3 regions of the Kitasatospora sp. NPDC001683 genome follow, and region 3 is predicted to be linked to each of the others. Evidence: riboswitches for the same ligand, from Rfam matches in the RefSeq annotation. Region 3 holds a riboswitch; each other region holds the start of a gene.
What was found. A riboswitch is a leader RNA that binds a small molecule or an ion and turns the genes downstream of it on or off. The one in region 3 is predicted to bind cyclic di-AMP.
Positions count from the first base shown of each region.

Region 1: another riboswitch for cyclic di-AMP. It lies ahead of ACWCYO_RS19065 (NlpC/P60 family protein); the one in region 3 lies ahead of ACWCYO_RS04305 (transglycosylase family protein).
Region 2: another riboswitch for cyclic di-AMP. It lies ahead of ACWCYO_RS14450 (M23 family metallopeptidase); the one in region 3 lies ahead of ACWCYO_RS04305 (transglycosylase family protein).

Region 1 is NZ_JBSFGK010000032.1:20,794-24,055, forward strand. It holds gene ACWCYO_RS19055 (NYN domain-containing protein) at 1-220, shown strand, start outside; gene ACWCYO_RS19060 (NlpC/P60 family protein) at 419-1,456, shown strand; cyclic di-AMP (ydaO/yuaA leader) riboswitch at 1,806-1,959, shown strand; gene ACWCYO_RS19065 (NlpC/P60 family protein) at 1,970-3,088, shown strand.
Region 2 is NZ_JBSFGK010000022.1:26,179-29,440, forward strand. It holds gene ACWCYO_RS14445 (hypothetical protein) at 1-157, shown strand, start outside; gene ACWCYO_RS14450 (M23 family metallopeptidase) at 267-1,124, opposite strand; cyclic di-AMP (ydaO/yuaA leader) riboswitch at 1,137-1,295, opposite strand; gene ACWCYO_RS14455 (YiaA/YiaB family inner membrane protein) at 1,492-1,782, shown strand; gene ACWCYO_RS14460 (alpha/beta fold hydrolase) at 1,884-2,708, shown strand; gene ACWCYO_RS14465 (TetR/AcrR family transcriptional regulator) at 2,777-3,262, shown strand, end outside.
Region 3 is NZ_JBSFGK010000005.1:149,798-153,059, reverse strand. It holds gene ACWCYO_RS04310 (hypothetical protein) at 1-742, shown strand, start outside; cyclic di-AMP (ydaO/yuaA leader) riboswitch at 1,195-1,367, shown strand; gene ACWCYO_RS04305 (transglycosylase family protein) at 1,375-2,637, shown strand; gene ACWCYO_RS04300 (hypothetical protein) at 2,887-3,087, shown strand; gene ACWCYO_RS04295 (LacI family DNA-binding transcriptional regulator) at 3,234-3,262, opposite strand, start outside.

The DNA of each region.
Region 1 (3,262 bases), on a different contig from region 3:
CGTACCGGTCATCATGGCGCCGCCGCGCGGGGTGCGGGTACGGTTCAGCCGGACCGGGGAGACCGCGGACGAGTTGATCCGCCGTCTGGTCCGGGCCGAGCCGCAGGGCCGTCCGGTGGTGGTGGTGTCCACCGACCGGGAGGTCGCGGAGGGCGTGCGGAAGGCGGGCGCGCGCCCGGTGGCCTCGGTGCTGCTGCTGAACCGGCTGGCCCGGCCCTGACCCGGCCCGGTCGGATGATCCCTGGTCAGTGACCGTTTTGCGGTGGTGTGGGGATCCGGTGAAGTCAGCGTGGGGACCGTAGTTCACGCCTTCGGGGGAGTGGCAAAACGGATAGATCTTCACTAGGGTCTGGCGTCAAACCTATTTTCCGGAATCTCGCCCGAACGGGTGAGTCCGATGGAAGAAGGAGCCGGTCCCTTGGCCTCCCACCGCCGTCCCAAGCAGCCGAGCCGCGCACGGGTCTCCGTGCTCACCGCTGCCGCTGCGACCGCGGTCGCCCTCTCCGCCCAGGTGGCCGCGCACGCCGCGCCGCAGCCGAACACGTCCGACGTCAAGGCGCAGATCGACCAGCTCCAGCAGGAGCAGGAGCAGGCGGCGGAGAAGTACAACGGCGCCAAGGAGCGCGCCGACCAGCTCCGCAAGCAGGCCGACCAGCTGCAGGACCAGGTGGCCCGCAGTCAGGACCAGATGAGCCAGCTGCGGAGCGGCCTGGCCCAGGTCGCGGGCGAGCAGTACCGCACCGGCGGCATCGACCCGTCCGTCCAGCTGATGCTCTCCTCCGACCCGTCCGGTTACCTGGACAAGGCGTCGAGCGTCCAGCAGGCCAGCCAGAGCCAGACCGAGGCGCTCAAGGGTCTGCTCGACCAGCAGCGCCGGCTGGACCAGGAGAAGGCCGAGGCGGCCGCCGTGCTGGCGTCGCTGGACTCCACCACCAAGGACCTCAACCAGGCCAAGGCGGACGTCAACCAGAAGCTGAAGGCCGCGCAGGACCTGCTGAACTCGCTCAGCGCCGCCGACCGGGCCGCGCTGAAGGCCCAGCAGCAGCAGGACGACCGCGCCTCGCGCGGCACCGCGCGGGTCGACCTCACCAACCTGCCGCCGGCCAGCGGCTACGCGGCCGTGGCCGTGGCCAGGGCGATGAGCAGGCAGGGCTCGCCGTACGTGTGGGGCGCCACCGGGCCGAACACCTTCGACTGCTCGGGCCTGATGGTCTGGTCGTACGCCCAGGCCGGCGTCTCGCTGCCGCGCACCTCGCAGGAGCAGGGCGACGTCGGCACCCGGGTGCCCTCGCTGGACCAGGCCCAGCCGGGCGACCTGGTGATCTACGGCAGCGACCGGCACCACGTGGGGATGTACATCGGCAACGGCATGGTCGTCCACGCGCCGCACACCGGTGACGTGGTGAAGGTGATGAAGGCCGATGCGATGCCGATCAACACGATCCGCCGGGTCTGACGGTCCGACACTCCCGGGGCCCGGCCTCCGAACTGTGATATGCGCCACCTCCCGAGTCGGGGGGTGGCGCTTCGGGGTTCGTCCGTTCCATCCCGTTCCACCGCCGACCGGTGAGAGCCGATCAGCTTTGCGTGCGGCGGCGATCACCATCAGTCATTTTCACAAGAGAACATGGGTGATCTTCCGTCTTTTTTCTGACAAGGATTTGAACGGATCACGGTTCAGTTACTAGGGTCGTGCCCCGAACCACCGCACTGTCGATCACCCAGCCTGGGTGGCGGCGGTGGTTTCCGTCGAGTTCGCGAAACAGCGGGGCAGGTCGAAGCGACTGCCCGACAGGGGAGCCCAGTGGTCGGGGGCGCTGCGGAGCGGAGCCGGGGAACCATGTTCCTCCGGGGTGAATCGGCGCCAGGTCGGCCGTTGGTGAGGCCGTGAGGCGTCGTAGGGCATGCTTCCGGCCCGAACCCGTCAGCTCACCCGGTAGGCGGACGTAGGAAGAAGGAGTCCGCCTTCGTGGCGTCCCATCGTCGTCCCAAGCCCGCCAGCCGCGCTCGTGTCTCGATCCTGACCGGTTTCGCCGCCGCGGCCGTCGCCCTCTCCGCGCAGACCGGCGCCCACGCCGACCCGCAGCCGACCAAGGAACAGGTCAAGGAGCAGGTCGACCAGCTCAACGAGCAGGGCGAGCAGGCGACCGAGAAGTACAACGCGGCCCAGGAGAAGCAGCAGGCGCTGGAGAAGCAGGTCTCCGGCCTGCAGGACCAGGTGGCCCGTCAGCAGGCGCAGGTGACCGACCTGCAGGGCGGCCTCGCCGAGATCGCCGGCGAGCAGTACCGCAACGGCGGCATATCCCCGACCGTCCAGCTGATGTTCAACTCCAGCCCGGACAACTTCCTCAACCAGGCCGGGGCGCTGAACCAGGCCGGTGACACCCAGAAGAACCAGCTGAAGCAGCTCCAGGAGCAGCAGCGCAAGCTGGACCAGGACCGCACCGAGGCGCAGGGCAAGCTCGCCGAGCTCGAGTCCACCACCCAGCAGCTGAAGGCCTCCAAGGAGGACGTTCAGAACAAGCTGAAGGCCGCCCAGGACCTGCTCAACACGCTGACCGAGCAGGAGCGCCAGGCGCTCAAGGCGGCCGAGGACAAGGCCGCCGCCGACGCCCAGGCCAAGGCGGACGCCGCCGCGAAGGCCTCCCAGCCGGCCTCCGGCGACCGCGCCTCGCGCGACAGCGGCCGCTCCGACCTGGGCTCCTCGTCCGCGCCGGTCAAGATCGCCCCGGGCAGCTCGCACGGTGCCGCCGCGCTGGCCGCCGCCGCCTCCAAGGTCGGCAGCCCGTACGTCTGGGGCGCCACCGGTCCCGGCTCCTTCGACTGCTCGGGCCTGATGGTCTGGGCGTTCAACCAGGCCGGCGTGTCGCTGCCGCGCACCTCGCAGGAGCAGGCCGGCGCCGGCACCCGGATCGGCTCGGACCTCTCCCAGGCCCAGCCCGGCGACCTGCTGATCTTCTACAGCGACGCCCACCACGTCGGCATCTACGCGGGCAACGGTCAGGTGCTGCACGCTCCCAAGCCGGGCGCCTCGGTCCGCTACGAGGCCGTCTCCAACATGCCGCTGGCTTCCATCGTGCGGGTCTGATTCACGCCCCGACGTTCACGGGCCCGGTCCTCCGTCTCGGAGGGCCGGGCCTGCGGCTTTTCCGGCGGCTCGGGCTGGTGTCCGAATAAGGGTCAAATATTCGGGTCGGGAGGGGTTTGGACTCACTTGCCCGGACTCGCTAACGTCTGCCACCGGACTCCCGCTCGACGGCCG
Region 2 (3,262 bases), on a different contig from region 3:
GTTCGAGGCGGCGGCGGCCGAGGTGGCGCTCGACCTGCTCGGCGAGTGGACGGTGGCCGGGCTGCCGCGGCTGCTGGTGGAGGAGTTCCCGGAGCTCGCGCCGGAGCCGGGGGCGGAGGAGATCGACGCGTACCTGGCGCAGCTGCCGGCGGAGTGAGACGTGCCGGAGTGAGACATGCCGGTGTGAGACGTGGAGAAGCCCCGGGCGGTGCCCGGGGCTTTCCCGTTACGGGTTTTCGGGGCCGTTGTACGGGTTCTCGGGGCCGTTACGGGTTGAGGCCGTGCTGCTGGAGCCAGGTCTCCGGGTCGACCGGGGCACCGCCGCCGGGGCGGACCTCCAGGTGCAGGTGCGGGCCGGTGACGTTGCCGGTCGCGCCGACCTTGCCGATCTGCTGGCCGGAGGTGACCTGGCCGGAGCCCTGGATGATCGAGGACAGGTGGCAGTACCAGATCTCGGTGCCGTCGGGCAGGGTCTCGACGATCCGGTAGCCGTACGCGCCGGACCAGCCGGCCGAGGTGATGGTGCCCTGGCCGACCGCGTGGACCGGGGTGCCGGTGTCGGCGGCGAAGTCCAGGCCGGTGTGCAGATGGGCCCAGTAGCGGGCGCTCTGGCCGTAGTGGGCGGAGAGGCTGTAGTCCTTCACCGGCAGGGTGAGGGCGGCGGCCTTGGCCCGCTCGGCCTCCTCGGCGGCGTGCTTGGCCTCGGCCTCCTTGGCGGCGGCCTTGGCCGCCGCCTCCTGGGCGGCCTGCACCCGGGCGCTCTCCTCGGCGGCGGTGCGCTGGCTGTCGGCCTGCTGCTGGATGCGGGCGGCGAGCGCGAGGCCGGGGTCGGCGGCAAGGGCGACCGGGGTCTCGTCCGGAGCCTCGACGGCGGGTGCGGCGGCCGGGGTCGCGGAGGCGAAGCCGGTGGCGCCCAGGGTGGCGGCGACGGCGGTGACGCCGAGCAGCGGGGAGGCCCCACGGGCCTGACGCGGCATCCGGTGGCGGTTGGCCTCGGTCTCCGGGACGAACGGGTCGGCGGGCCCGGCGTCGCGGGGCTCGGAGCCGTTCGGGCCGGGGTGGTCGAGGAGCTGGGTACCGGCTGCGGGGCCGGCCGGGTGTGCCGGGGTGTGCGTCGACGCCACGGAGGCGCGCTCCTTTCCTTCCCTCGCGCCTACCGGGTTAGCTGACGGGTTCGGAGCAGGAAGGTCTCCTACGGCCGGGCCGGAGCCCCGCCGATTCACCCCAAGGAACGTGGTTCCCCGGCTCCCTGACCTGCCCGGAGGCCGGCCGGCGGGATTAGGCGACGGCGCACGGTGCCGTCTGGGTACGGCATTGACGACCGCGCTGCGTTATCAAACGTTAATCCTAGGAGGCCCTGATTCCAAGCCATCCATCCGCGACGGCGGGGGAGCAGGTGATCGGACGTCAACGAACGACCGCTCAGCCGCCTGGTTCATCTGAGTACTCCTACTCATGTGCGACCCGGCCGGCCCGCCGCATCCTGGCGCCATGAGCGCACCGATGCAGTCACGGACCACGGCCGCGTACTACGTCCAGGCCGTCCTCTCCTTCGCCCTCTCCGCCACGGCCCTCGCCGCCGGGATCGCCTACCTGCCGGTCGGGGGATGGACCCGGGCCTTCCTCGGGATCGGCCTCCTCTACACCGTCACCTCCTCGTTCACGCTGGCCAAGGTGGTCCGGGACCGGCAGGAGTCGTCGGACACCGTCGCCCGGGTCGACCAGGCCCGACTGGAGAAGCTGCTCAGCGAGCACGACCCGTTCAAGGTCGACGGGGTCTGAGCGGGGGGCTTCGGCGGCCCGGGCGAGCCCTTGACGGCTAAGGCTATTAGCCGTAGCTTTATGGCTATCGGCAGGAGCGAGCGAGCCCGTGGAGGCCCACCATGAACGGCACCATCACCCCGCGCACCCAGTACCTCGACGTCCCCGGCGGCCGGCTCGCGTACGACGACACCCGGCAGGGCGACGGCCTCCCCGTCGTCCTGCTCCCCGGGATGCTCGACTCCCGCCGCGCCTACCGGCACCTGCACCCGCTGCTCACCGCGGCCGGACGCCGGGTCATCACCATGGACCCGCGCGGCTTCGGCGAGTCCTCGATCGCCTGGGACGACTACAGCCCGTCCGCCGTCGCCATCGACGTCCTCGCCCTGCTCGACCACCTCGGCATCGAGCGGGCGGTCCTGGTCGGGCAGTCCTACACCGGGGCGACGGTCGTCAAGCTCGCCGGCGACGCACCCCGGCGGGTCGCCGGGATCGCGCTCATCGACGCCTTCGTCGAGCACCGGGCGAACGTCCTCATGAAGGGCGTCATGGTCGTCATGGGTGCCGCGATGGTCCAGTGGCCGGGCGTCTGGGGCTACTACCTGCGCAAGATGGCCTTCCCCGGCCCCCGGCCCGCCGACCTCGACGGCTACGTGGACGGGCTGGTCGCAGCCCTGCGCACCCCCGGCCGCAAGTCCGCCACCCGCGGCCAGGTCACCGGCGACTCCGCACCGATCGGCTGGAGCGCGGCCGTCCGCTGCCCCGCCCTCGTGCTGATGGGCAGCAAGGACCCCGACTTCCCCGAGCCGGAGGCCGTCGCCGACCTCCAGGCCGAGAAGCTCGGCGCACGGAAGGTGATGATCGAGGGGTCCGGGCACTACCCGATGGCCGACAACCCGCAGGCCGTCGCCGACGCCCTGCTGCCCTTCCTCGCCGAACTCGCCTGAACCCGCCTGAACCCGCCTGAACCCGCCCGCACGCTTCACGCTTCACGCTTCACGGAGAACCGGACGCCATGCCACGCGTAGGACTGACCCCCGACCAGGTCGTCGACCACGCCCTCGCCCTCATCGACGACCAGGGCGCCGAAGCCCTCGCCCTCGCCTCCGTCGCCGCCCGCGCGGGAGTCGCCGCCCCCTCGCTGTACAAGCACGTCAGCGGCGGCCTCGCCGAACTGCGCAGGCTCATCGCCGTCCGGGTCACCGGGGAGCTCGCCGACCGGCTCGCGGAGGCCGCGGTCGGCCGCAGCGGGGACGACGCGATCACCGCCGTCCTGTGCGCCTACCAGGCCTACGCCACCGAACACCCGCACCGCTACACCGCCCTCCCCCAGGCCCCCCAACCCGACGACGACCTCACCCGCGCGGCCACCCGCCTCGTCGGCGTCATCGTCGCCGTCCTCCGCGGGTACGGCCTCGACGGCCCCGAGGTGATCCACGCCGCCCGCACCGTCCGCTCCCTCGCCCACGGCTTCGCCGCCCTCACCATCGCCGGGGCCTTC
Region 3 (3,262 bases):
GGCCGCGGTCGGTTACCTCCCGGCCGACGGCGCCGAGGCCGGGGACTCCGAGGACCGCACCGTGGCGGAGCTGCTGGCGGCCGCCGCCGAGGCCGGACTGCCGACGCCCGTCGTGGTACCGCTGGTGCCCGGGCCGCACGGCTTCCTGACCGAGCTTCACGCCCTCGCCGCCGAGTACGGCGCGACCGTCACCGACGCGCTGGGCCCGCACCCGCTGCTCGCCGAGGCCGTCCACGTACGGCTGTCCGAGGCCGGGCTGGCCCGGGCCGACCGGGCCCGGCTGTTCGCCATCGCGACCGCCGCGGACGGCGTGGTGCTGACCACCGTCGGAGGTGAGGAGGCGGCTGCCGCGGCCGGAATCACCGGCGTGCTGCTGGCCGCCCGACTGGCCGTCCCGGTCGTGGCCGCGGCGCTCGACGTGCCCGGCTCGGTCGCCGACGCCGTCAACCACCTCAAGGAGACCGGCTCCCAGCGCCCGGCGCTGGCCCCGCTCGTCATCGGCCCGGAGGCGGACTCCGAGCTGCTCGCCACGGCCGCCGAGGAGACCGGCTGCCCGTCGGCGGCGCCGCTGGGCGCCTACCCGACCGTCGGCCAGCTGATCGCCTCCACCTACCTGGCCGCACTGCCGACGCCGACGGCGGAGGAGCTCGCCGAGGCCGAGGCGGAGGCCGCTGCCACCGGCGGGGCCGGGGAGGGCTCCCGACGTGCCCACGCGGCCGCTGAAGGGCCCGTGGAGGGCTAGCGAACCCACGGACCGCCTGTCACGACACCCGCACCACCGAAGGGGCCCGGAACGGCTGCGTTCCGGGCCCCTTCGGCTTGTTCGGATTGCCCCGCAGGAGAGTTAAGTGGCCAATGACCCGCAATGTCCGTTCTGGTGCCATTTGTCGATGAATGGTCGGCACGTCGTCGGGCGCTCGATTCGCCGGCACCCCCGACCGGAAGGCCGCGCCCCCACCGCGTTTCAACGCTCCGTCACATTTCTCCTGAGGCGGAACCAGCTCGCGGAATACATCGCGGAATTGCCGGAAAACGATCATTTACGATCATGAATTGCGAGCCATTCGCGCTTTCCGGTAAACCGTGATGCGCATCACAGATATTTGCAGTTCGAACTTAAGTCTGCTTAACGTGCTCCCCGTTCGTGACCACACGGACCCAGTTCATCCGCGACGCCGAGTCCTGCCGTCGGATGTCCTGGCAGCGCGAAAACGCACCACGGCAGGAGCGGGGGAACCACAGGTAAGTCGCCCCGGACCGCTTCCCGGAAACGGTCCTGGGCTAGGGGTGAAGCCGCGCCCAACAGCGCGGCCGGGCAACTCCAGCCCGAATCCGACAGCTCACCTCGCAGGCGTGGGAGAGGACCGCGTCTTCATGCTGCCTTCCAACGGCAACCGCCTGTCCAGCCGTACCCGTCGCGTGATCGCCGCCCTCGGCGTCGCGGGCGTCGGCCTCACGGTTCCCTGCCTCACCACCGGCACCGCCAACGCCGCCTCCGTCGCCACCTGGGACAAGGTCGCCCAGTGCGAGAGCAGCGGCAACTGGAGCATCAACACCGGCAACGGCTTCTACGGCGGCCTGCAGTTCACCTCCAGCACCTGGGCCGCCTTCGGTGGCACCGCGTACGCCCCGCAGGCCAACCTCGCCACCAAGGACCAGCAGATCGCCATCGCCGAGAAGGTCCTGGCCTCGCAGGGCCCCGGCGCCTGGCCGGTCTGCTCGGTCCAGGCCGGTCTTACCAAGGGCGGCGCCCCGGCCGCCGTCGACACCGCCTCGGCCGCCAAGCCCGCCCAGGGTCAGGCCCAGGCCGCGAAGCCCGCCGCGGCGTCCGCGCCCGCCCAGGACCAGGCGAAGGCCTCCGGCGACTCCGCCGCCGCCAAGTCCGCCAACAGCGACTGGGCGCAGAAGCGCCAGGCGCAGGCCCAGGCCGGCGACTACACCGTCGTCGCGGGCGACTGGCTGTCCTCCATCGCGGACAAGCACAACGTCCAGGGTGGCTGGCAGCACCTGTACGAGCTCAACCGCAGCACCCTCACCGAGGGTCCGGACATGATCTACCCGGGCCAGCGCCTGACCTTCGGTGACGCCGGCTCGGCCCAGGCCGACAAGTCCTCCACCGCCACCAAGTCCGGGTCGGACTTCGCCTGGTTCGACCGCTCGCAGAAGTCCGGCCAGGCCTCGAACGGCGGTGCCGTGGACGCCAAGCCGGTCGCCCAGACCAAGGCCCCGGCCGTGAAGCCGGCCGCCCAGGCGCAGACCCCGGCCCCGGCCGCCACCGGCAGCATGGCCGCCGCGGTCTCCTTCGCCAAGTCGAAGGTCGGCCAGGCGTACGTCTACGGCGGCACCGGCAACGGCGGTTGGGACTGCTCCGGCCTGACCCAGGCCGCGCTGCGCGCCGCGGGCATCAACATCCCGCGCGTCGCCGCCGACCAGGCCGCCGCCAGCACCCACGTCTCGCTGGACAGCCTGCAGCCGGGCGACCTGCTCTTCTGGTCGAACAACGGCAAGGACTCCGGCGTCTACCACGTCGCCATCTACATCGGCGGCGGCCAGTACGTCGAGGCCGCCAACCCGAGCGTGGGCGTCCGCCTCCAGACCATCGCCAACTGGGCCCCGGACTTCGCCGGCCGGGTCTGAGCAGCGCGCACACCGGACAGCTGACAGGTGACGGATCACAGCTGACAGCTGACGGATGACAGATTTCATCATCTGTCATCCGTCATCCGTCGGTTGTCGGCCGTCTCCCGACCGCCCCGGGGAGAGTCTGGTCGCTCCTCCCCGGGGCTTCGGCGTGCCCGCCCGGACGCACTCGCAGCGCCGTATTCCGCATGGTCAAACTCCGACGCAGGGGGCATGCTGCTGCTCTGCACCCGAGGAGGAGTCACCATGGCCCAGGTCACCATCACGCTCGACGCGAACCTCGCGATCGACGCGATGCTGCTCTCCGGTACCAAGAATCCACAGGACGCCGTCGAACTGGTCGTGCGCGACTACCTGGCCCGCGGCCGCCGGACCGAGACCCGGACCGGCGACGCGGGCGACGGCCACCGGGTCGCCACCGACCGCCCGAACGTCCAGGAAGGCTGACCGGGCGCACACGCCGACGGGCCCCGGAGAGGCAACCGCCCTCCGGGGCCCGTCAGTTGGCACAGATATCGAGCAGCCTCAGCTACCGAACAGCCACAGCGCCCGAACAGCCACAGCTACCGAACCGCCACAGCGCCCGAGCAACCTCAGCGCGCGCAGGCCCCCGTGGAGCCCC